DNA from 4 places in the Nonomuraea sp. NPDC050733 genome. Region 1 is predicted to be linked to each of the others. Evidence: riboswitches for the same ligand, from Rfam matches in the RefSeq annotation. Region 1 holds a riboswitch; each other region holds the start of a gene.

Region 1 (5,651 bases):
AGCCGGCGCAGCCGTTCGGTGCGGTCGCCGGAGGCCATGATGGCCGCGAGCTGGCGCGCGGTGCCCGGCGGGTCGAAGCAGCGGTCGAACGCGCGGGCGGCCACGTCCGCGATGCGCGCGCGGTCCGGCTCGAAGCCGGGTGAGCCGATCACCGCCCAGGCGTCCTGGGCCCGCGCGATCACCTCCTCGCGCCCGGCGGGCGGCGTGGCCAGCAGCACCGCGCTCGCCGCCGGCGTGGGAGGGGCGACCCGCGAGCCGGGCGTGGACATGATGGAGGTGAGCGTGAGCACCCGGCCGGGATGCCGGATGGCCAGCGTCTGGGCGATCATGCCGCCCATCGAGGCGCCCACCACGTGGGCGGCGCTCCAGCCGAGCGCGTCCATCAGCCCGGCGGCGTCGTCGGCCATGTCGTCCAGCAGGTACGGCGCCGGGCCTCCGAACACGGGCTGGCCGAGGTCGTGCAGGTGCGTCGACAGGCCCGCGTCGCGGTTGTCGAAGCGGACGACGTGGTGCCCCTGCTCGGCGAGGAGGCGGCACAGGTCGTCGTCCCAGTGGATGAGCTGGGCGCCGAGGCCCATGACGAGGAGGAGGGGACGGGCACCGGCCGTGCCGAAGCTCTCGTAGGCGATCTCGATGCCGTTGGCCTTCGCTCGCATGGTCACGAGAAACAGAATGACATTCGGATCGCGGGCCGGTAAAGCCTCCACGCCGATCCCTGTGCGCGGAGACCCTGTGTGCGGAGACTCTGTGCGCGGAGACCCTGTGCGCGGAGACCCTGTGCGTGGAGGGCCGTGTGCGCTGAGATGCGCGCACCCCGCCCCGGAACCGCCGGGGCGGCGGCGGTTCCGGAACGGGGTGGCGAGGTGGGGGCCTGGATGGAGAGGCAGGCAGGCCCCCAGGGGAGGCCGGACCGGACGGGGTGGCGTCCGGACCCGGCCGATGGTCGGGTGCCGGCCGGCGTGCCGCCCGGGGGAGGCGGCCGCAGGCCGAGGGGGTCAGCGCTGGACGAGGGGGTCAGCGCTGGACGAGCTTGCGCAGGCGGTCGCGGCCGAGGTACAGGCCGCCGCCGACCGCGGCCACGCCCACCAGGGCGAGGCTGGCCGAGGTGCTCAGACCCTCGTCGCCGGGGGTGGCGTCGCGGGCCTCGGTGCGGGTGGTGGCCTGGGAGGCGTTCACCACGCGGGCGTGGTCCTTGTCACGGGACGAGACGGAGGTGCCCTTGCCGGCGGATCCGGCGCCGGACTCCTCCGGAGCGGTGGACTTGTCCTCGGCCAGCACCGGCGGCTTGGCCGGGTTGTGGTCGACGCGACGCCAGGCGCCGGTGGAGAAGGCGACCGGGTGGTTCTTCTTGCCCACGCCGTTGCCCCACTTGGTGATGACGTAGCTCACCTTGATGTGGCCCTGGCCGCCGACGCCGTCCACACCGAGCGTGCTGGAGTTGAAGCGGCCGCCGGTGAGCTGGGCGAAGGTCTTGGCGTCGAGGTCGAGCATGACGCCGCTGCTGGAGGGCACGCCCGGGCCGCGGTCCCCGACGAAGAAGGGGGCCTTCTTGCCCTTGTACATGACGTAGCCCTCGGTCATGAGCGGCCAGCTGGGGCTGGCGGCCAGACCCTTCTGCATGGGCTTGCCACTGGCCGGCAGGCCGGTGTCGCCGGCGCGGCCGGAGGAGTCGTCCCAGAAGTAGGAGGCGGTGGTCGAGCCCTTGAGGAGAACCTGCTGGCCCTCGTCGGTGTCGGCGTGCGCCGCCGTGGTGCCGGCGCCGATGGTGAGCGCGCCGAGTACGGCCGCCGTGAAGAGGCTGAAGGAACGCATGCCAAGTCGTTCGGACATGTGTTGAAAAAGTCCTTTACGTGGGGTACAGAGGGGCGCGCTCAGAAGAGATGGGGACGCGTAGCCGGGCAGAACGCCGAACGGGCACTACGCGAGAGCGCGAGAGAAGGTCAGGGGGAAGGGGTGCCGCTCAGGAGGCGGCTGGTGACACTGTCCCGTCCGGGGGTACGCGGTAGCGCATGAAGTCTTGTCCTCTCCATCTCGCCTACCGGGTTAGCTGACGGGTTCGGACGTGGAGATGCCCTACCGGCCAAGGTGCGGCCGGATTCACCCCAGAGGTGGGTCCCCGGTTCCCGCGCGGCGCGGGATTCGGCGCCGGCCAGTCGCCGCTTCCTGACGAAGGGCTAGGTCACTGACCGGAATGCGCTTGACTCTAGCCAGCGAACCGGACAAAAGCAAAGGTAAGCCCATAAATCGGGCGAAGATCTACCTTGCAGGCAAAGAAAAAGAGGGGTACGGCATGCCGTACCCCTCCAGGAAACCAGGTCTCAGCCCGTGCTCCGGACGCCTCAGCCTCCGCTCTTGCGCCGGAAGGAACGCTTGCTGGCGGCCGGTCCGTGAGCGCCGTGAATCTTGGAAGCGTCGCCGCCCCTGCCACCAGCGCCCGAGTCGGCCTGCCGCGCACGCTTGCGCTCCAGCGCCTCACGGAACTTGCGCTTCAACTCGTCCTCGGGAGTTTCGCTGGCTTCCGGCTCCGGTGTTTCCGTCATGAGGACCTCCTGGTGTTGGGGACATTCAAAGCTTCGCACGCCCGAACCCGCCGCGCGAAACCGGCGGGCCGCCTCAGCCGCCGAGAGCGGCGAGCTCCTCGGAGGTGAGGACCAGGTCCGCCGCCGCCACAGAGTCGAGGATGCTCTCCGGCCGGCTCGCCCCGGGGATCGGGACCATGACCGGGCTGCGCGCCAGCTCCCAGGCCAGGCAGACCCGCTGCGGAGACACCCCGCGCTGCTCGGCCACCCTGGCGAACCCCTCGTACGCGCCGCCGAGCCGCCCCGCCGCGCTGATCCCGCCCAGCGGCGACCACGGCAGGAACGCCACGCCCAGCTCCTCGCACAGGTCCACCTCCGGCTCGCTGGAGCGGAACGCGGGCGAGTACTGGTTCTGCACGCTCGCCAGCCGGCCGCCGAGGATGTCGTAGGCGATCCTGATCTGGCGCGGGTTCGCGTTGGAGATGCCCGCCATCCGGATCTTGCCGGCGTCGAGCAGGTCGCGCAGCGCGCCGATCGTCTCCTCGTACGGCACGGCCGGGTCGGGCCGGTGGTGCTGGTAGAGGCCGATCGCCTCGACGCCCAGGGCCTTCAGGGACCGCTCACACGCCTCGACCAGGTACGACGGCCGGCCGTCCAGCCCCCATCCGCCCTCCGGGGGCCGCGTGTGGCCGCCCTTGGTGGCCACCAGCACCGCGTCGCTGTCACCGCCCCAGCTCGCGAGCGCCTTGGCGACCAGCCGCTCGTTGTGACCCACCTCGTCGGACGCGGGAGTGTAGGCGTCGGCCGTGTCGATCAGCGTCACGCCGGCGTCGAGCGCCGCGTGGATCGTCCGGACCGACTGGGCCTCGTCGGGCATGTGCCCGGCCACTGACATGGGCATCGCGCCGAGACCGATGGAGCTGACGGTGGTCTGTCCGAGTGGTCGCGTGTTCATGCGGACCATCCTCCCCCTGGGGTGACCGAAAGAGGAAGGCGACCCTACCGGTTTCGCCAGCCGGGGGTGACGCTTGTGGTGAGGCGGCGCGGGGTGCGGGTGTGTACGTACAGGGCGGACGCGTGGACCACCGGCGGACGGTCGCCGGGCGGGCGCGTGGACCCGGTGGACGTGGGCACGGGGCGGGCGTGCAGGGGGTCGCCGTACAGTGATGTGAGGTCGTACTGGCTGGAGGCCGGGCGGTGATCGCCGCGGCTCCGAAGAGGGCGGGGACGTCGTGAGTGGCTGGTTGATCGTGCCGGCGGTCACGGTCGTGTGCGTGATGGCCACGTGGGGTGTGCTCGTCCTGCTGGCGCGCCGCCTGCCGCCCGGGCTCGCGCGGGACCTCGCCGCGTTCATCCCCGACTGCCTGACCACCGTCCGCAGGCTCCGCCGCAACCCCGCGGTGCCGCGCCGGGCGAAGATTGCGATCATGGTCGCGGGTGTGTGGGTGGCCAGCCCGGTCGACCTGATCCCCGAGTTCCTGCCGGTCATCGGCCCGCTGGACGACATCGTGGTGGTCGCCCTGGCACTGCGGTACGCCGCCCGGCAGGTGCCCCGCGAGGTGCTGCTGGACGCCTGGCCGGGCGAGCCCCGGTTGCTCCTCCGCCTCCTCGGCCAGAAGCCGCCACCAAGCACACGCGGGCATGTCGAGCCTGGTCAGTGATGTCTTCGCCGGCTTCGGGCGGGTCTTTCAATCCGAGACGTGCCCGGTCGCGTACGGTCAGCAGTGATCCGGTGGCCGGCGGAGACCGCGCCCAGGCACCGCCGCATCACGGTGCCGGTATGACCTCCTCCACGTGGTGGCGACCTGGGGCGGTGAAGCGGATCTCGTGTGACGCTTCGGGGGCGAGAAAGTCCAGCAGGCTCCCGCCCTCGACGGTCAACGCCTCGCGGTCGGGAGCGGACAGCGACGCGAACAGGTGCACGGTCAGAGTCGCCGCGCCGCGTACGGTGGCGAACGTCCAGGTCGCCGCCGTGAAGCCGTCCAGGAGCACCAGACGGGGAACCGGGCCGTGCGGAGCGAGGTTCTGCCGGCGGAGGCCGTCGGTGACCACCCTGGAGCGGTCGTGGTGTGACAGCAGCAGGTTGTCGAAGTCGTACAGGAACCGGGCGGACGCGGACCGCCTCAGACCAACTCGGACCGCCACGGACCGCCTCAGACCTCTACGGACCGCCACGGCCGTGAAGCCTGCTCAACCGTCCAGTCTTCGGCGCAGGAGGCAGAACTCGTTGCCCTCCGGGTCGGCCAGCACGTGCCACGACTCCTCGCCGGTCTGCCCCACGTCCGCCGGCCGGGCCCCCGCCGCGAGCAGCCTCTCCAACTCGGCGGCCTGGTCGCGATCGGTCGGGTTCACGTCGATGTGCAGCGGGAGCTTCCCTGGCCTCGGGTCGTCGGACGGGCTGAACACGAGGGTCGGCTGCAGCCCCCCGAACCCACCCTTCTCCGGCCCGATCTCCACGCTCCCCTCCTCCCGGCCTATCACCACGAACCCAAGCACCTCACACCAGAACGCCGCCAGCCGCTCGGGGTCGTGACAATCCAGCACCAACTCACTGATACGACAAGCCATGAACACGGCAGTACCCCGCCCCCACCGGAGATTCACACCGCATGCCCCGATACCCGGAGGAGTCGCCGATCGGCTGAGGGCCCCGGGGCTGCCCTGGCATTCTTGGCCGCGTCATGGCGGATCACAGCGCGGCGGCTCTCGTGGCGTACGAGCGGGCGGCGGCGGCACTCGCCGCGTACGGGCGGGCGGCGGCACTCGCGGCGGGCCATCATGCCGACCTCGACCCGGCGGCCCGGCTCGCGCACGCCCACGCCTGGGTCGGCGGCGGCGCCCCCGCCTTCGCGGAGGACCTGGCCCGCCACCGGGCCCGCCTCCAGTCCTCGCTCGCGGACGCGCTGCACGCGCTCGCCCTCCTCGTCGTACGGCACGGCGGACCGGCCCCGGCCGTTCCCGCGCTGACCACGTCCGTCACGGCCCTGACGCCCGCCCCGGGCCGCTTCCAGGGCATCGAGCAGAACACCATGACCGCCCTGGTGGCGTCCCTGGGCCATGCCGCACAGACGCTGCCGGTCGCCGGGGCGCGCCTCGCCGCCGAGCTGTCCGCCCACGGCCTGCCCGCCGAGC
Region 2 (5,651 bases), on a different contig from region 1:
GCCGAGCTTGACCATCATGTCGTACAGCGGCACCACGCCCATCTGCTGGAGCGGCACCATCATGGTGACCAGGATCAGCCCGAGCAGGACCTTGGAGCCGGGGAAGCGGAGCTTGGCGAACGCGAAGCCGGCCAGCGTCGAGATGAGCACCACCGACACGGTCACGGTGACGGACACGATGGCGGAGTTGACCAGCCCGGTGACGAAGTTGGCGTCCTCGGTGGACAGCAGCCGCTGGACGTTCTCGCCGAGGTGGCCGCCGGGCAGCAGCGGCGGCGGCGTCTCCACGGCGTCGTCGTTGGTGCGCGTCGCCATGATGAACATGTAGTAGATGGGGAACGCGGACAGCAGCAGCGCGAAGCCCAGCACCACCTTGGTCATGAGGCCCGCGTCCCAGAGGCGGTTGTTCATCGGGCGCCTCCGATGCGGCGGGTGAACCAGTAGTTGATCATCGTCCCGAGCAGGATCAGCACGAACAGCAGCCAGGCCGCCGCCGAGGCGTAGCCCATCTCGAAGTCGCGGAAGGCGGACTTGACGATGAACATGGCCACTGTCTGGTACTGGCCGGTGGTGCCGCCCGTCATCATCGGGTTGCCCTCGAACATGACCGGCTCGGTGAACAGCGTCAGCCCGCCGATCGTCGAGATGAACACGACGAACACCATCGTCGGCCGCAGCATCGGCACCGTGATCCGCCAGAACTGCGTGCGCGCCGACGCACCGTCGATGGAGGCGGCCTCGTACAGGTCGCGCGGGATCGTCTGCATCGCGGCCAGCAGGATGATCGCGTTGTAGCCCGTCCAGCGCCAGTCGACCATCGTGGCGATCGCGATCCAGGAGGACCACTTCTCGTTCTGCCAGATGATCGGATCGACGCCGAACCAGGACAGGATCCAGTTGAAGACCCCGTAGTCGCGGCTGTAGAGCTGGCTGAAGATCACGGCCACGGCGACCACGGAGGTGATGAGCGGCAGCAGCACGCCGAGGCGCAGCAGCAGCCGGCCGCGCAGCCTCTTGTTGAGGGCGTTGGCCAGCAGCAGCGCCAGCACGAGCTGGGGCACGGTGGCCAGCACGAACATGCCGAGCGTGTTGACGACGGCGTTCCAGAAGGCGGCGTCGGTGATCAGCTCGCCGTAGTTGGCCAGGCCGTTGAACTCCGTGTCGCCGGCCAGCTCCCAGTCGTGCAGCGAGACCCAGAGCGTGTAGCCGAGCGGGAAGATGCCGAAGACGGCGAACAGCAGGTAGTAGGGCGACACCAGAACGTACGGCGTGCCCTTGAGGTCGAAGCGGGCCATCCGCCGGGAGGGGGCCGACCGCCTGCCCGGCGCCCGCCGGGCGGGCGGCGGCGCGAGTTGGATAGTCATGGAAGCCTTTCGAGCCGGGGCGGGGAGGGGTGGCGCCCGCAGAGGGGAAGGGGCGCCACCCGGTCCTGGGGGACGGGGGTCAGCCCGCCGCCTTCACACCCGCCGCGACGAACTTCGACCAGGCCTCGTCGTACTTGATCGCGCCCTGGTCCATGCCCTCGATGACCTTCTCGACCGCGGTCTTCACCTGGGCGTGCTTCTCACCGAAGAACACCGGCTGGAGGTTCTTCACCGAGTCGCTGAAGATCTGGCCGGTCGGCGCGTCGTTGAAGTAGGCGTTCTTCAGGCCCGCCACCTCGGGGTCCTGCTGCGCGGGCAGCGAGCTCGGGAACGCGCCGGCCTCCTTGAAGGCCGCGACGTGGCCCTCCTTGCCGGTGAGGTAGTTCACGACCTCGGCGGCCTCCTTGGGGTGCTTGCTCTGCTTGGGCACCGCGAGCCAGGAGCCGCCCCAGTTGCCCGTGCCGCCCGGCACCGCCGCGACGTCCCAGTTGCCCTTGTTGGACTCGCCGGCCTTGCCCTCGATCACGCCGAGCATCCACGACGGGCAGCCCATGGTGGCGAAGCCGCCGCCCTTGATGGCCTTGTCCCACGCCGGGCTCCACGCCTGCAGCTTGGCGGTCATGCCGGCCTTGCTGAAGGTGGTCACCCAGTCGAAGGAGGTCTTGACGGCCGGGTTGGACTCGATGACGAGCTGGTTGTTCTTGTCGAAGTAGGAGAGGTTGCCGTTCTTCGGCGCCTCCTGGAAGAGGATGACGTTGTAGATCGTGTTGGGGCCGTCCATGAACTTCGCGCCCGTCTTGGCGGCCTCGAACTTCTTGCCGGTCTCCAGGAACGCGTTCCAGTCCGGCCAGAGCTTGCCGACCTCCTCGCGGTCGGTGGGCAGACCGGCCTTCTTGAACAGGTCCTTGCGGTAGCACATGGTCATGCCGCCCATGTCCGTGCCCAGCGCGAACAGCTTGCCGTCCGCGTTGAGGCCCGCCTCCCACTTGGCCGCCGGGAAGTCCGCCTTGCGGCTTTCCAGGCCGTACTGGCCGAGGTCGGCGAAGAACTGCGGACGGGCCGCCATGAGGCCCATCGCGCCCTCGTCGATGCCGACCACGTCTCCTGCGCCTGCCCCCGCCTGGAGACGCTGGAGGAGCTGCGGCAGGTACACGTCCTCGAACCGGTCGGTGAGGTTCGTGTACTTGATCTGGATGTTCGGGTGCTCGGCGTTCCACTTCTTGACGGCCTCGTCGTAGCCGAAGTTCTCGCCGCCGCCGAAGGTGTGCACGTTGATCGTGACCGGCTCCGCCGCCGCGCTGCTCTGCGAGCCCGCCGGGGTGGCGCCGCCACCGCCGCTGCTGCACGCCGCGATGGCCAGCAGCGCCGTCATCGCGGCTCCGGTCACGACGAAGCGCTTGTGGTTCTTCATTCGGAACCCCTCTGGGTGGTGAATGTGGGAGGTGCATCGCGACGTGAGGCCGCGATGGGAAGGTCTTGGGAGCGCTCCCACAAAGAGTGCCCTCATGGCGTGGGGGCCGTCAACGGCCCGCAACGCAACCGTTACCTCAGGCCGGATTTGGCGCCGTGAAAGCGGATTCAAGGCCGCAAACAGCGCGAAAAGGTCGCTGGGAGCGCTCCCATACCATCTGTCCCGTTAACGCCACAGGAACGGACAACCCGCTGAAGGCCGGGGCGGGACGAGGGGTGTCAGGCGTACGAGAGACCTGCCCGGAACGCGAGCGAGCGCGCGCCGGGGGAAGGCGCGCGCTCGCTCCCTCTGGGGAGAGGTGGGGGAGTGGTAGGGGGACCGGGTCAGCCGGCGTAGTTCGGGTAGCCGTAGCCGACGACCTGGGAGGTCGGCCGGACGCGCTGCTCGACGCGGCCGTTGCCGGTGTTGCCCTCGATCGTGGAGATCGTGCCGTTGCCGTTGTCCTTGACGACGAACCCGACGTGGTTGATGTCGTCCAGGCTCTTGCTGCCGCTCCAGGAGAAGAAGACGACGGCGCCGGGCTTGGGCGCGCTGCCCCAGCGGTGGTTCTGGGCGAACCAGCGGGCGTGGGCGACGGTGTAGGCGTCCCAGCCGACCTGCGGGCGGGCGCCGGTCTGCTCGCCGACCCAGGAGACGAACATCGAGCACCAGGCGGCGTTGAGGTAGGCCTGCGGCGAGCCGCCGTCACGCTTGACGGTCTCCAGCGCGCGCTGCGACTTCGCGTACCACTGCTGGAACTTGGTGCCGCCGCCGTAGGCGTTCTCGGAGGTGCCGACCTGCGCGCGGGCCACGTCGAGGACCTTCTGCGCGGTCACGTTGACCCGGCCGTACTGCGAGCCGGACGCGGCTTGGCTGTTGGCGGCCTGGCTGTTGACGCTCTGGCTGGTGGACGAGTTGGATGCCGGCCCCACGTGCTCGGGGGTGTCCGCGTTGGCCGGCGCGACGGCGCCGAAGGCGGCCGAGGCGATGATGGTCGCGCCGAGGGTGGCGCGGATCGTTCCGGGCGTGAGGGCACGGAGGAGACGGTGCTTGGCCATCGAGAAGGGATGCTCCTTGCTTCCATGCCGCTTACCGGGTTAGCTGACGGGTTCGGGCGTGGAAGCTGCCCTACGGCACAAGGAAGTGCCGATTCACCCCAAGAGAAGTGGGTCCCCGGTTCCGCGCTCAGGCGGATTCAGCGGTCACAGGGGGGTCCTGTGATGATCTGTGCGATAGGCCGGCAACGAACGGGCAAACCGGACGTAAGCCGACGAACAGGATTTAAGGTAATACATCCGGCAAGAGGATTACAAGTGGATAAATGCCCAGCTAGGAGAGCTGGGAGCGTGCCTCCTCCAGAAGCCCCATCATGGCAAGGCTTTCGTCCAGTGGCATGATCTCGCTTTCGGTCCGTCCCTCGGCCAGGGCGTCCCGTACCTCGCGCAGCTCACCCGCGTATCCGTTGTCGGCCGGGTCGAGGTCGTGGACCTCCGTCGCCATCGACGCTCCGCTGAGCACGACCCGGTTCGGGGCCCAGAACGGCGCCTGGATCTCGGCCCGCATCCCCGTGCCCACCACGTACGCGCTGTTGGGGAACGAGGCGAGCAGCGAGGACTCCACCAGCGCCCGCCTCCCGCCGGGATAGACCAGCACGCCGCCCGCCTCCGCGTCCACGCCCGACGGCGCCAGGCAGCCCGTCATCCGCACCTCCGACGGCGCCCCGAGCAGCAGCTGGGCCAGCCCGAACGGGTAGATCCCGAGGTCGAGCAGGGCCCCGCCACCCAGCTCCGGAGCCCACAGCCGGTGCGCCGGATCGAACGGCAAAGCGAAGCCAAAACTGGCCTGCACCGAGCGGATCTCGCCGAAGCGCGGGTCGGCGGCCACCCGCCGGATGAGCGGGTTGAACCGCATCCACATCGCTTCCATCAGGAAGACCCCGGCCTCGCGGGCCAGGCGCACCATGCGCTCGGCGTCGGCGAGCGAGGCGGCCAGCGGCTTCTCGCACAGCACGGCCTTGCCCGCCGCGATGGCCGCCTCGGCCACCGCCAGGTGCTGGGCGTGGGGCGTGGCCACGTACACGGCGTCGACGGCCGGGTCGGCGCACAGCTCCGCGTAGGAGCCGTACGCCGACTCGGCGCCGAGCTCCGCGGCCAGCGCGTCGGCGCGGTCCAGGTCACGCGAGCCGACGGCCGCCACCCGCATGCCGGGCTCCGCGGCGATGACCGCGCCCACGGTCCGTGCGATACCGCCTGTCGCCGCGATGCCCCATGCGAGATCCCTCATGGCGAGGGATCATAGCTTTTTTACCCAAATGTGGCGGGATCGGGCCCAAGGCGGCGATTGGCGTTGAGTGCCCCGATAGCCGCCAGGTCCTCGTCGTCCAGGACGAAGTCGAACACGTCGATGTTCTCCCGGATGCGGGAGGGCGTGACCGACTTGGGGATCGTCACGTTGCCGAGCTGGATGTGCCAGCGCAGCACGACCTGCGCCGGGGTGCGCCCGTGCTTGGCGGCCAGCGTCTGGAACGCCGGCTCCTCCAGCAGGCCCCGGCCCTGGCCGAGCGGGCTCCACGCCTCGGTGAGGATGCCGTTGGCCTCGTGGAAGGCCCGCAGTTCGTGCTGCTGGAGCCACGGGTGCAGCTCGATCTGGTTGATCGACGGCGTGACCCCGGTCTCGTCCATGAGCCGGGTGAGCGCCTCCACCGTGAAGTTGGACACACCGATGGCCCGGGCCCGCCCGTCGCGGTGCGCCTTCTCCAACGCCCGCCAGGCACCCACGTAGGCGTCCTGCTTCAGCACGGGCCAGTGGATGAGATAGAGGTCGACGTGGTCCAGGCC
Region 3 (5,651 bases), on a different contig from region 1:
GATCGACCCGGTGATCAGGGCCGTCGAGCCGGCCGCGTGCCCGACGTTCACGAGAGGTGTGTACGCCTACGACTTCGGCGACACGGCCGGGTTCACGCCGCTGCTCAAGATGCACACCCTGGGCCACGACTTCGTGCCGGACCCGATCCACGCGGGCGGCCTGCGCTACCACGGCATGTCGCCGCTGCTGTCGCACATGTACGAGCTGGGGATGTTCGAGGCGGTCAGCAAGTCGCAGAGCGAGTGCTTCGAGGCCGGTGTCCGCTTCGCCCGTACCGAGGGGATCTTGCCCGCACCCGAGCCGACGCACGCGCTGGCCGAGACGATCGCCGAGGCGCTGCGCTGCAAGGAGAGCGGCGAGGACAAGGTGATCCTGACGGCGCTGTGCGGTCACGGCCACTTCGACCTGGCCGCGTACGACCGTTACCTGTCGGGGGCGATGGAGGACTTCGCGCTTCCGCAGGAGCGCATCGACGAGGCCCTCGCCCACCTGCCCGGCTGACCGGACCGCGCCGTCCCGGTCCGCGCGCTCCCGCCCGCCGGGCGGGCGTCAGCGCGCCGTAGGACGCTTGCCGTGGTTGGCCTTCTTCTTCTTGCGGGCCTTGCCCTTGCGACTGCGCCTGGCCATACGGGCCTCCCTGGGAAACCGACGAGCTCTGGTGTGACGTGTGTCTCCAACGTCCCTCTCCGGCGCTTCCGGCACAAGAGTGAGACCGGTCAACATTCCCCAACACTGGCATGTCATAATTTGGTGGAATCTGTTGGAAGGAGCGCGGGCTTGCTGGCACAGCAGCGACAGCAGACCATCCTCGAACGCGTCCGCAGCAGCGGCGGCGTCCGGGTGGCGGACCTCGTGCGCGAGCTCGGTGTCTCCGACATGACGATCCGCCGCGACCTGGAGGTCCTCGCCGAGCGCGGCCTGCTGGCCAAGGTCCACGGCGGCGCGACGGCGCTGGACCAGGGCTCCACGGAGGAGCCGGGGTTCACCGCCAAGTCGGCCCGGCAGCAGCACGAGAAGGAGGCCATCGCGCGTGCCGCCGCCGAGCTCGTACGGCCGGGCACCGCGGTCGCGCTTTCGGCCGGCACCACGACGTGGTCGCTGGCCCACCATCTGACGGGTGTGCCCGAGCTGACGGTCATCACGAACTCCGTGCCCGTCGCCGACGTCTTCCACCGCAACCCGCGTCCCGACCGCACGGTCGTGCTGACCGGGGGCGTCCGCACTCCCTCCGACGCGCTGGTGGGCCCGGTGGCGGTGGCCGCGATCCGCCGGCTGCACGTGGACACGCTGTTCCTCGGGGTGCACGGCATGAGCGTGCGGGCCGGGTTCACCACGCCGAACCTGCTGGAGGCGGAGACCGACAGGGAGCTGGTGGCCGCGGCGCACCGGCTGGTGGTCCCGGCCGACCACACGAAGTGGAACACGATCGGCATCAGCACGATCGCCGAGCTGGCCGAGGCCGACGTCGTCATCACCGACGCGGGGCTGCCCGAGGACGCACGCACCGAGCTGGCCGAACGGGCCGGACAACTGATCATCGCTGAGGGGTAGCCGTGAAGCGCACCATCACCCATCTGGCCGACGGCCGGGAGCTGATCTACTTCGATCGGAGCGACGACGCCGACCGCGGCGCGATCGACCGCCGGCCGCTCGATCCGCGACCGGTGGCCTCCGAGCTGCGTTACGACCCGCTGACCGAGGAGTGGATCGCGGTCGCGGGACACCGGCAGACACGCACGTTCATGCCTCCGGCGGACGAGTGCCCGCTGTGCCCGTCGACGGACACCCGGGCCTCGGAGATCCCGGCGCACGACTATGACGTGGTGGTCTTCGAGAACCGTTTCCCCTCCTTCTCCATGAATCTCGGGACTTATCAGGATGTGGGGGGTCTGAGCGAGGTTCGTCCGGGTGTGGGGCGGTGCGAGGTGGTGTGCTTCACCTCGGATCACTCGTCATCGTTCTCCCGGCTCTCCGACGCGCAGGTCGAGCTGGTGATGGAGGCGTGGGCCGACCGTACCGCCGAGCTGTCCGCGATCGACGGCGTCGAGCAGGTCTTCTGCTTCGAGAACCGGGGCGAGGAGATCGGCATCACGCTGACCCACCCGCACGGACAGATCTACGCGTACCCGTACGTCACTCCCCGCACGAAGCTCCAACTCGGCGCGGCCAGGCGGCACGCGGACCGGCAGGGGGGCAACCTGTTCGCGGACGTGCTGGCGGCCGAGCGCGCCGCCGGGACGCGGGTCGTGGCCGCCAACGAGCTGTGGACGGCCTTCGTGCCGGCCGCGGCGCGCTGGCCGTTCGAGGTGCACGTCTACCCGCACCGGCAGGTCCCCGACCTCGCCGCGCTGTCGGAGGAGGAGCGCGCCGCGTTCGCGCCGCTCTACACCTCGGTGCTGCGGGCGCTGGACGGGATGTTCGGCGTCGCCATGCCGTACGTCGCGGCCTGGCACCAGGCACCGGTACGGCAGGACCGCGAGCTGGGGTACCTGCACCTGGAGCTGTTCAGCATCAGGCGGGCGCCCGGGAAGCTGAAGTATCTGGCGGGGTCGGAGTCGGCGATGGGCGCGTTCGTCAACGACGTGCTCCCGGAGGAGGCGGCCCGGCTGATTCGATCACAGGTAGATCACTGATTGATCTCCGATTGGAGTCGCATGACCTCCGCTTTACTACTAGTATCCCTTCGGTACCGGCGGTAACAGCTGGTACACGCCTAATCCCGGGCGCGTCGCTCGGGAGCCGGGGACCCACCGCATCTGGGGTGAATCCACTTCGGTGGTAGGGACCTCCCATCCCGAACCCGTCAGCTAACCCGGTCGGCAGAGGGAGAGGAATCCTCCGTGGCGTCCGCGTCCCCCACGCGCCTTGCCATCAACTTCATCATCGGCGTCGTGATCGCCACCGCCGGTTTCGGCGCGGCCACCGCGACCGCCGACCCCAAACCCAGCGAATCCGAGCTGCGCGCCGAGCTGAAGAAGCTGAACGGCAAGGTCGACAAGCTCATCGAGAGCTACAACCTCAAGCGGGTCGAGCTCGCCAAGGCCCAGCAGGCGGCCGGCACGGCCGGCAAGCGGCTCGCCGCCGCCGAGCAGGCGGTCGCCACGGCCGAGCGCCGGGTCACCGAGATCGCGCAGTTGCGCTACCAGAACGGCGACCCGGCCATCATCGGCTTCATGCTTCCCAAGAGCGCCGCCGGCGCGGCCGTCCTGGAGCAGATGACCCGCGAGCAGCAGGCGGTCGTGCTGGGCGTCGCCAGGGCCCGCGACGAGAAGAAGCGGGCGGCCGACGAGGCCGCCGCCCTGGCCACCCGGATCAGCGCCGAGACGGCGGACGTCGCCAAGCGGCGCGACGAGGCCCAGGACGTCATCGACGACATCGAGAAGAAGCTCAAGGACCTCGTGCCGGTCAGCACCGGCCGCCGCTCCGACGGCACCTGGGCGCCCGAGCTGCCGTCGGGCACCGACAACATCACCCCCCGCACCCGGGCGATGCGCGCGCTGGTCGAGAAGAACTTCTCGCTGCCGTTCACGGTCGGCTGCTTCCGCTCGGGGTCGAGCGGCGAGCACCCGCTGGGCCGGGCGTGCGACTTCATGATGAGTTCGGGCGGCACCATGCCCAGCGCGGCCAACCAGGCCCTCGGCGACCGCCTCGCGGCCTGGGCGTTGGCGAACAAGGCGAAGCTGGGGGTGAAGTACGTGATCTGGCGGCAACGCATCAACCAGGGCTCCGGCTGGAGCGCCATGTCGGACCGTGGCAGCATCACCGAGAACCACTTCGACCACGTCCACATCTCGATGAACTGAAACCGGGATGCCGTTTGTGCCGGCGGTGGTGATGCGGTGGAGACTGGCGGCTGCGTAAGCCCTCGCGCCGGTTGGGGCTTGTCGCCAACTCCCACCACCGGTCATCGGCCGGCCGCTCGGCCTCGCCCCAGGACTGTCGAGCGGGGGGCGACCCGCTGGATCCGCTTCCATGACGCCGGGGGCGATACCTGGCCCCACCTCGAACTCGACGACCGGGGACGGGGCACCGTGATCTCGCCGGTCACAACTCCTCGGGCGCGATGCCGCTGCGCCGGGCCAGCACCCTGGTCCCCGGCCCGGAGGCGGCGCCCGGACCGGGCAGCACCGTCACGTTGGCGGTGGTCACCGCTTCCCCGCACCCCGAACAGCAGACCTGCGGGGTGAATTCCGCACCACATTCGCGGTGCACCAGGCGCACCGGCGGACCGCCCGCCGGTGTCGCCCATTTGTCGCCCCAGGCCATCAGCGCCATCAGTACCGGCACGAGTTCGCGGCCGGCCTCGGTGAGGTGGTACTCGTGCCGCAGCGGGCGCACCTGATACGCCCGGCGCTCCACGATGCCGTCGGTGAGCAGCGTCTCGAGCCGGCGGGTGAGCAGGTTGCGGGCGATGCCGAGGTTCTGCGCGATGTCGTCGAACCGGTGCAGGCCGAGGTAGATGTCCCGCACGATCAGCGGCGTCCACCACTCGCCGACGCGTTCCAGGGACTGCCCGATCGAGCAGTGCATCTCCGCGAAGCTAGTCCGTTGCATGGCGCCAGTGTAGAGGGTTGCTTCATTCAACTCACTCTTGTACGTTGCCGAACAGGAGAGTTTAATGAAAGGACTTACCTATGCCGTTCGTAGAGCTGTTCGTCCCCAAGGGCTCGCTCGACCAGGAGCACCGCGAGAAGATCGGCGGGCGACTGGTGTCGGAGGTGATGATCGCCGAGGGCGCCCCCGACACCGAGGCGGCCAGGTCCATCTCGTGGCTGGTGGTCAACGAGATCGACGCCTGGTTCGTGGGCGGCCGGCAGTTGCCCGCCGGGGAGAAGCCCAAATACGTGGTGCGAGTGGGGGTCCCGGCCGGTTCGATGAACGACGAAAAACGCCGTGACATCGTGCGGCGCGTCACGCGGGTGCTCGCGGACGCCGATGTGGATCCGGGACGGTTCACCCAGGCCGCCGCCGCGTGGGTGCACATCAACGAGATCCCGGAGGGCAACTGGGGAGCGGGCGGGGAGATCGTGCGCATCGAGGACATCGCGGCCATAGTCACCAGCGGTTAGACCCTCGGCCGGGGACGCGCTGGGGACGCTCGTGGCACCGACGGTGCACCGGGCCTCGGGCCCTCCGGGGCGATCCGGGCACCTGGCCCGCCTCGTCCCGCGCACCCGGCAGCGGCGGGACCCGGTGGGCCGGCCGCACCTCGTGCGGCCTGTACGGGCCGGTCACGTGCAGGTCGAAGCCGAGGACGGGTCTCCGTCGTCGGTGGTCATGCCGTTCGTCGAGAACGTGCCCAGGATCGTGACCGTGGCGGGCACGTCCCGGACCAGGATGTCGGCGGCCGAGACCCGCTGACCAGCCGGCCGGGAGACGTGGCAGGTGGCATGCCACCAGTCGACGACCAGGCGGCCGGGGTCGTGCGGGTCGGCGCGGCGCACCGATTCCGACCGCGTCCTCTGCTCCCGCTGCTACGCGCATCCTCGTCGCCCCTGCGGGGTCTGCGGACGATCCCGCCGTGTCGCGCTGGAAGCCACTGACGCCAGCCCTGACATCTGCCCTACGTGCTACCAGGCACTCGAGGTGTCCTGCGCGATCTGTGGCCGGCACAACCGTGGTCGGCGCACCGGCATCGGTGATGCCCCGG
Region 4 (5,651 bases), on a different contig from region 1:
CAGACCCGCGTCGAGGTAACCGTGGTCTTCGACGGGGCCGAGCTGAACGCGCCGGTCCAGGTGGTGGCGCCGCGCGGGGTGCGCGTGCTGTTCAGCGCACCGGGGGAGATCGCCGACGACCTCATCCGCCAGCTCGTCCGCGCCGAGCCGCCCGGCCGGGCCATCGCCGTGGTGTCCTCCGACCGCGAGGTGGCCGAATCCGTCCGCAGGATGGGCGCCCGCCCCGTACCGTCGGGACTGCTTCTGCGCAGGCTGGGCCGCGCGTAGGCCACGGTCCGGGCATAGCGCCGGATGGCAAAGCGACGGTATAAGGAATCTGGCGTTTAGGTGAGATCAACGCCATAACTTCTGTACTATTTCGCCCCAGGTATGATCCCTTGGAGGCGACGCTGTGAGTCTGGGCCGGGTGCCGATGGTCGCGTGTCTCGCGATCGGGCTGCTGCTTTCGCCGACAGGTGGAGCCCAGGCCGCGCCGAAGCCCACGATCAAGCAGGCCAAGGCCAAGCTCGCCAAGCTCAACGACAAGGCCGACAAGGTCGTCGACCGCTACAACACGGCGACCGAGAACCACAAGAAGGCCCAGTCCGCCTACACCAAGCTCAACGATAGCTACAAGCGCAAGCTCGCGACCGTGGCCGACCTGCGCCAGCAGGTGATCTCGATGGCCGTCAACAGCTACAAGCTGGGCAGCGACGTCACCTCCATGCCCGGCGTGATCGGCTCCGACGATCCCATGAACACCCTGGGCGGCCTCGCCCTGGCCGATCAGGTGACCCGCGAGCGCGCTGACAAGCTCACCGCCTTCGACCGGGAGAACCGCGGCCTCAAGGCCGAGCGTGACAAGGCCGAGGAGGCCCTGGCCGCCGCCGACAAGGAGCGCGACGCGGTCCGCAAGGAACGCGCCGAGGTCCTCAAGCTCATCGCCCAGCAGAAGAAGCTCCTCGACCGGCTCGGCGCCTACCGGGCGGGCGACCCGAACAGCACCGGCATCAAGTACACCGGTTCGGCCTCGGGCAACGCGGCGGCCGTGCTCAGGTTCGCGTACTCGCAGGTGGGCAAGCCGTACGTGTTCGGCGGCACGGGCCCCGGCGGCTGGGACTGCTCGGGGCTGACGCAGGCGTCGTGGCGCGCGGCCGGCGTCTCGCTGCCGCGCACCACCTGGCAGCAGTGGGCGTGGGGTGCCTCGCGCAGGGTGGCGCTGAACGCGCTCCAGCCCGGGGACCTCATCTTCAGCTCGGGACTCGGTCACGTAAGCATCTACGCGGGCAACGGCCAGATCGTTCACGCGCCGCAGACGGGCGACGTCGTCAAGGTCGCCACCCTCTCCTCGTACGGCGGCGCCCTCGTCGGCGCCATCCGCCCGTAGCGCGCCACGCGGCGGGTCCCTCACCCCTGAACCGACGGCGCTGCCCCGCTGTGGCGAGGCAGTGTAGCGGCCGCGCGCGCCTCTCGTGACGGGAACGCCAGTAAAGAAGTGAAGCGATCAGTGACCGCTCATGGCCACGTGGCCTGCCGTCATGCCGGGGACAAACCTGACAAATGTGACGAAAGAGTCCTGACAGGCGCCTGATTCGTCAAGTGTGAGCAGAGTCACATTTACGTAACGAATCATGGTGGCTAGCTGGGCGTCGTCACCTTACTGACACCTTATGGCGATCTTTACAGCTTGACCTGTGCTTTGCCGTGCCATGACTTCTCGGCGTAACTTCTGGCGTCGCGGCGAACAAGCCATGGCGCCGCGAACCAACATCGGTCCCACCGATGTGGACGAGATAGCAATCCATCGGTCGCCGCCGTAGATATCCGTACTTGTTGCGGTGGTGGCCTGCCGAGTCCGTGCAGCCAGGAGGCACGGAGCCGGGGACCCAGCGATCCCGAGCGGGATCAGGGGTGAATCGGCGCGTAACGCGCCGTAGGGCGACTTCCAGGCCCGAATCCGTCAGCTAACCCGGTAGGCGTTCGTGGAAGATCCAAGGAGAAATCCTGTCTACCCACTCGCACAACCCCCGTCTGTCCCGAATCGCCCTGAGCGGCGTCGCTCTCACCATGACCGTGACGGCCGGAGGTCTGGTCCTCCATGCTCCGGCGGCCCAGGCGGCAGGGACGACGAGCACCACGGCCGGTCCTTCCACGGCTTCGGCGGGCACGGCCGCCGCGCCGGTGAAGCCGGCCGCGGGCAAGACGGCGAAGGCCTCCAAGGCCGTCCGGCAGCAGGCGAAGGCCCGTACGGCCGTCGCCGTCGCCAAGGCGCAGATCGGTGACCCGTACCGTTACGGCGGCACCGGCCCTGGCGCGTTCGACTGCTCCGGTCTCGTCCAGTACGCCTGGAAGAAGGCCGGCGTGAGCATTCCCCGCGTGACGAACAGCCAGTTCGCACGCGTCAAGAAGAAGGTCTCCTGGAAGAACCTCCAGCCGGGTGACCTGATGTTCTTCCGGGGGCTCGGTCACGTGGGCATGTACGTCGGCCACGGCAAGATGGTCCATTCGCCGCGGACAGGTCTGACGGTACGCGTCGAGAAGATCAGCGGATGGCGCAAGTCGTCGTTCGTGGGGGCGGTACGTCCCGGCCTGTGAGCACGCACGAAGACCCCGTCCCGGGTTGGGGACGGGGTCTTCGCGCGCTCTGGGAGGAACTCCCGGGGCCCCCTGGCTCCAGCGGAGCCGAGATCGGCGCTCAGCGGCCCTCAGGGCCCTCTCGCGGGCACCCGCGTCCCTCCCAGACGCGGACCCGCTACCGCGGCTTCCACCGCCCGACCGCACGTCACGCTCGACGTACCACTGCCGCATCTCGTCGGGACCGAATCGGGAACGCTGAGGCCGCGTCTGGTGACGGCGGAGCGTCTCGCCCCAGGACACATCAAGGTAGAACAGCGCCGTCCTGCCGAGGTGGTCACGACGCAGGCCGGCCGGCATCTCCCCGTACCGGCTCGCGGTGAGGATGCCCAGCTGACCACCGCGGACCACCATCCGGCCGTCCTCGGAGAATCCGGCCACCGCTGGCTCTTCCCCGGCCAGTACGCCGGAAAGCACATTCATCCTGCGAGTCTGAACCGCCTCCTGAACACGGTCGGAGCGCACAGCCGCCCCGGACGCAGCACCGCGCTGATGGACCTCGCCTCGCAGCTGCCCGCCGTTGTCGTCAGCAAGCTCCTCGGCCTGCACATCTCCACCGCTGCTGAACGGACCCAAGCCGCTGGGAACAGCCGGCGGGAAGCAGCGGCCGCACAAGTAACGGCCCCCTGCAGCTCCGGCCGTCGGAGTGGGCGCGAACGGCAACGTACGCCAGGCCCGTCCGTCCAGGTCACTGATAGCGCGCGATCTCGTTGGGCGGGCGCACTCGCGCACATTTCCGTTCCATCACCCCAGCGCCTTCGGCGGCGGGTCCACAACCTGAAGGAACGTCGCTTGTCGCCACCGCCGCCCGCACGGGCTCAGAACCGGTAGCGGAGAATGCGTGCTCCTTGCCGGGACAAGGCCGTGCTGCGGGCGGTGAGACGGGTCAGCGCGCGCAGGGGTTGCGGGAACCGGGCTATTTCCGGTGCGCGGGTGAGGATCTGCTCCTCGATGAGTTCGAGGCCGGCGTGCCAGGACTCTGGTTCGCGTGGGTCGTCGAAGCCCTGGGCGGCTGTGATGCCGAGTGCCTTGATGGTCGGGTGGTACTTCATGGCCCAGGCGGCGAAGCGGGTGTAGCCGTTCAGCGCGAGCTCGCCCGATGGGAAATGGCCGGCCAGCGCGCGGGTCATCGTCTGGAAGGAGTCGCCGGGCATGAAGGGGAGCAGCCCCTCGGCGACGATCATCGCCGGCCGGTCACCGGGGACGGCTGTGAGCCAGTCCGAGCCGGTGAGGTCGGCTCCGACCAGGTGGGAACGGCCGGGCAGACATTCGGATCGCAGGTCCACCACTTCCGGGAAGTCGATGTCGTACCAGTCGACGCCGGGCGGGGGATCACAGCGGAACATCCTGGTGTCCAGGCCGCAGCCCAGGTCGAGCACCACGCATCCGGGATGAGCGGCGATGTAGGCGCGGACGACGCCGTCGAGCTTCTTGGCGCGCAGTGCCGTGGTGAGGACGAGGTTGGGCTTGACCTTCAGCTTGCCGAAGTCGTAATCGATTCTGCCGGCCAGGTCGGCGGAGAGCGTATCGCCGAGGATCGGGCTGGGCTGCCCGGCGTCCAGGGCTCTGGCGTGAAGAGTGAGCAGCAGCGTTTCCTGGATCAGCCCGAGCTTGGGTTGCCAGCGGTGCATGGGGGTTCCTTAACGGCGTAGCGGATGACGGGCCGCGAGGTTCTGCAGCCACGTCAGGGAGTCGTGGGCGGCCTTGATGCGCTCGGTGCGGTGCCCCTCGCCGCCCGCGATGTCGACCCCTTCGTCAGCGATCTCGCCGAACGCGCTCAGGCTTTCGAGCTTGCGCTGGATGACCTTCTGCCAGGCGTCGTCTTCAATGCGGTAGTAGGAGACGCGATCCCCGGGCCTTCTCACCTTCTTGACCAGGCCGATGGCCGTGAGAAAGCGCATGTTCGAGGTGAGCGAGGCCCGGCTGGCCTGGATCACGTCCGCGATCTGGCCGGCTGACTGCTCGGCCGGATCGCAGATCATGAGCCAGCCGAGGATGCGTCCGGTGATGGGCGGCAGCCCCCACTCCTCGACGCAGAAGGCCGCCACCCGTTCCACCCAGCGGAGCAGCCGGTCCTGCTGTTCCTCAGTGCTCATCGTCGCGTCCTCCGTTGTTGATCGTGCGCCGGTTCACTGTTTCATGGCGGCCACCGACTCGTAGGTGGGTGTCGGGGTGATGTCCGCGAGCCGGGTCCTGCGCAGGTAGAGGTCGAACCAGTCGATCGCGAGCGCCATCGCCTCTTCCAGGCCCGGGCCGGTGTAGAGGCCGAGCACGTCGTAGGGCAGCACCGCGAGCCGCTTGGGCTCGCCCGCCTTGGCGAAGGCGCTCTGCGCCTCCTCGAGCACGTGGTACGGGTCCCAGCCGCCATTGGCGATCATCAGCAGCGGTGTCGGCGCGAGCCGGTGGATGAGGTTCTCCGGGGCGAAGGTGAGCAGGTGCTCGGCCGAGTCGAGCGTCTTCTCGTTGCGGTAGGCAGGAAACAGGCGGGTCGACATGTCCGGGGTGTCCTTCACGCTGTCGCCCTCCAGCGTCAGGTGCGGCACGCGAGCGCTCTGCCCGCCTTCGTAGCGCCGCTGCCAGTCCTGCTGCAGTTGGTCGCGCAGCGCGTGGACACCGGCGCGGCCCAGGAGGCGTTCCAGGTACCGCCAGCCGTTCCACACGCTCGGACTCTGCACCACGACGCACTTGATGCGCCGATCGAGCACTGCGGCCTGGGCCGCCACCGAGCCGCCGATGCTCACCCCCCACACCCCGATCCGCTCCGGCTGCACTTCGGGGCGGGTCTGCAGGTAGGACACGGCGCTGCGGAAGTCCTCCACCTGCCGCTGCGGGTAGTCCAGGCCGCGCGGCTCGCCTTCGCTGGAGCCGACCGTGCGGTAGTCGATGGCCAGCACCGCGAAGCCGGCCTTGACGAAGTGCGGCGCGAAGAACGCCAGCGCCTCTTTGACCATCACCCCGCTGTGCCCGAGCACCAGCCCGGGGACCGGGTCGCTCGTCTCGGGCAGGTAGAGATCCCCCGCGCAGCGGGTGCCGAGGCT

The links. A riboswitch is a leader RNA that binds a small molecule or an ion and turns the genes downstream of it on or off. The one in region 1 is predicted to bind cyclic di-AMP.
Region 2: it holds a riboswitch for cyclic di-AMP, as region 1 does, so the genes downstream of both, AB0H64_RS01310 (CHAP domain-containing protein) here and AB0H64_RS06135 (hypothetical protein) in region 1, are expected to answer to the same signal.
Region 3: it holds a riboswitch for cyclic di-AMP, as region 1 does, so the genes downstream of both, AB0H64_RS15345 (hypothetical protein) here and AB0H64_RS06135 (hypothetical protein) in region 1, are expected to answer to the same signal.
Region 4: it holds a riboswitch for cyclic di-AMP, as region 1 does, so the genes downstream of both, AB0H64_RS23250 (C40 family peptidase) here and AB0H64_RS06135 (hypothetical protein) in region 1, are expected to answer to the same signal.

Annotation. Positions count from the first base shown of each region.
Region 1 is NZ_JBFAHO010000002.1:560,180-565,830, reverse strand. It holds gene AB0H64_RS06140 (alpha/beta hydrolase) at 1-656, opposite strand, end outside; gene AB0H64_RS06135 (hypothetical protein) at 1,015-1,830, opposite strand; cyclic di-AMP (ydaO/yuaA leader) riboswitch at 2,018-2,155, opposite strand; gene AB0H64_RS06130 (DUF5302 domain-containing protein) at 2,340-2,540, opposite strand; gene AB0H64_RS06125 (aldo/keto reductase) at 2,614-3,474, opposite strand; gene AB0H64_RS06120 (DUF1232 domain-containing protein) at 3,752-4,180, shown strand; gene AB0H64_RS06115 (crosslink repair DNA glycosylase YcaQ family protein) at 4,287-4,664, opposite strand; gene AB0H64_RS06110 (VOC family protein) at 4,710-5,087, opposite strand; gene AB0H64_RS06105 (alpha/beta hydrolase) at 5,201-5,651, shown strand, end outside.
Region 2 is NZ_JBFAHO010000001.1:285,453-291,103, reverse strand. It holds gene AB0H64_RS01325 (carbohydrate ABC transporter permease) at 1-411, opposite strand, end outside; gene AB0H64_RS01320 (sugar ABC transporter permease) at 408-1,364, opposite strand; gene AB0H64_RS01315 (ABC transporter substrate-binding protein) at 1,444-2,775, opposite strand; gene AB0H64_RS01310 (CHAP domain-containing protein) at 3,159-3,872, opposite strand; cyclic di-AMP (ydaO/yuaA leader) riboswitch at 3,886-4,025, opposite strand; gene AB0H64_RS01305 (Gfo/Idh/MocA family oxidoreductase) at 4,144-5,097, opposite strand; gene AB0H64_RS01300 (aldo/keto reductase) at 5,118-5,651, opposite strand, start outside.
Region 3 is NZ_JBFAHO010000007.1:28,278-33,928, forward strand. It holds gene AB0H64_RS15330 (TrpB-like pyridoxal phosphate-dependent enzyme) at 1-502, shown strand, start outside; gene AB0H64_RS15335 (DeoR/GlpR family DNA-binding transcription regulator) at 779-1,552, shown strand; gene galT (galactose-1-phosphate uridylyltransferase) at 1,555-2,634, shown strand; cyclic di-AMP (ydaO/yuaA leader) riboswitch at 2,702-2,837, shown strand; gene AB0H64_RS15345 (hypothetical protein) at 2,842-3,804, shown strand; gene AB0H64_RS15350 (helix-turn-helix domain-containing protein) at 4,046-4,555, opposite strand; gene AB0H64_RS15355 (tautomerase family protein) at 4,636-5,070, shown strand; gene AB0H64_RS15360 (hypothetical protein) at 5,233-5,445, opposite strand.
Region 4 is NZ_JBFAHO010000014.1:150,842-156,492, reverse strand. It holds gene AB0H64_RS23260 (NYN domain-containing protein) at 1-267, shown strand, start outside; gene AB0H64_RS23255 (NlpC/P60 family protein) at 392-1,366, shown strand; cyclic di-AMP (ydaO/yuaA leader) riboswitch at 1,817-1,973, shown strand; gene AB0H64_RS23250 (C40 family peptidase) at 2,047-2,574, shown strand; gene AB0H64_RS23245 (class I SAM-dependent methyltransferase) at 3,432-4,244, opposite strand; gene AB0H64_RS23240 (transcriptional regulator) at 4,254-4,709, opposite strand; gene AB0H64_RS23235 (alpha/beta fold hydrolase) at 4,743-5,651, opposite strand, start outside.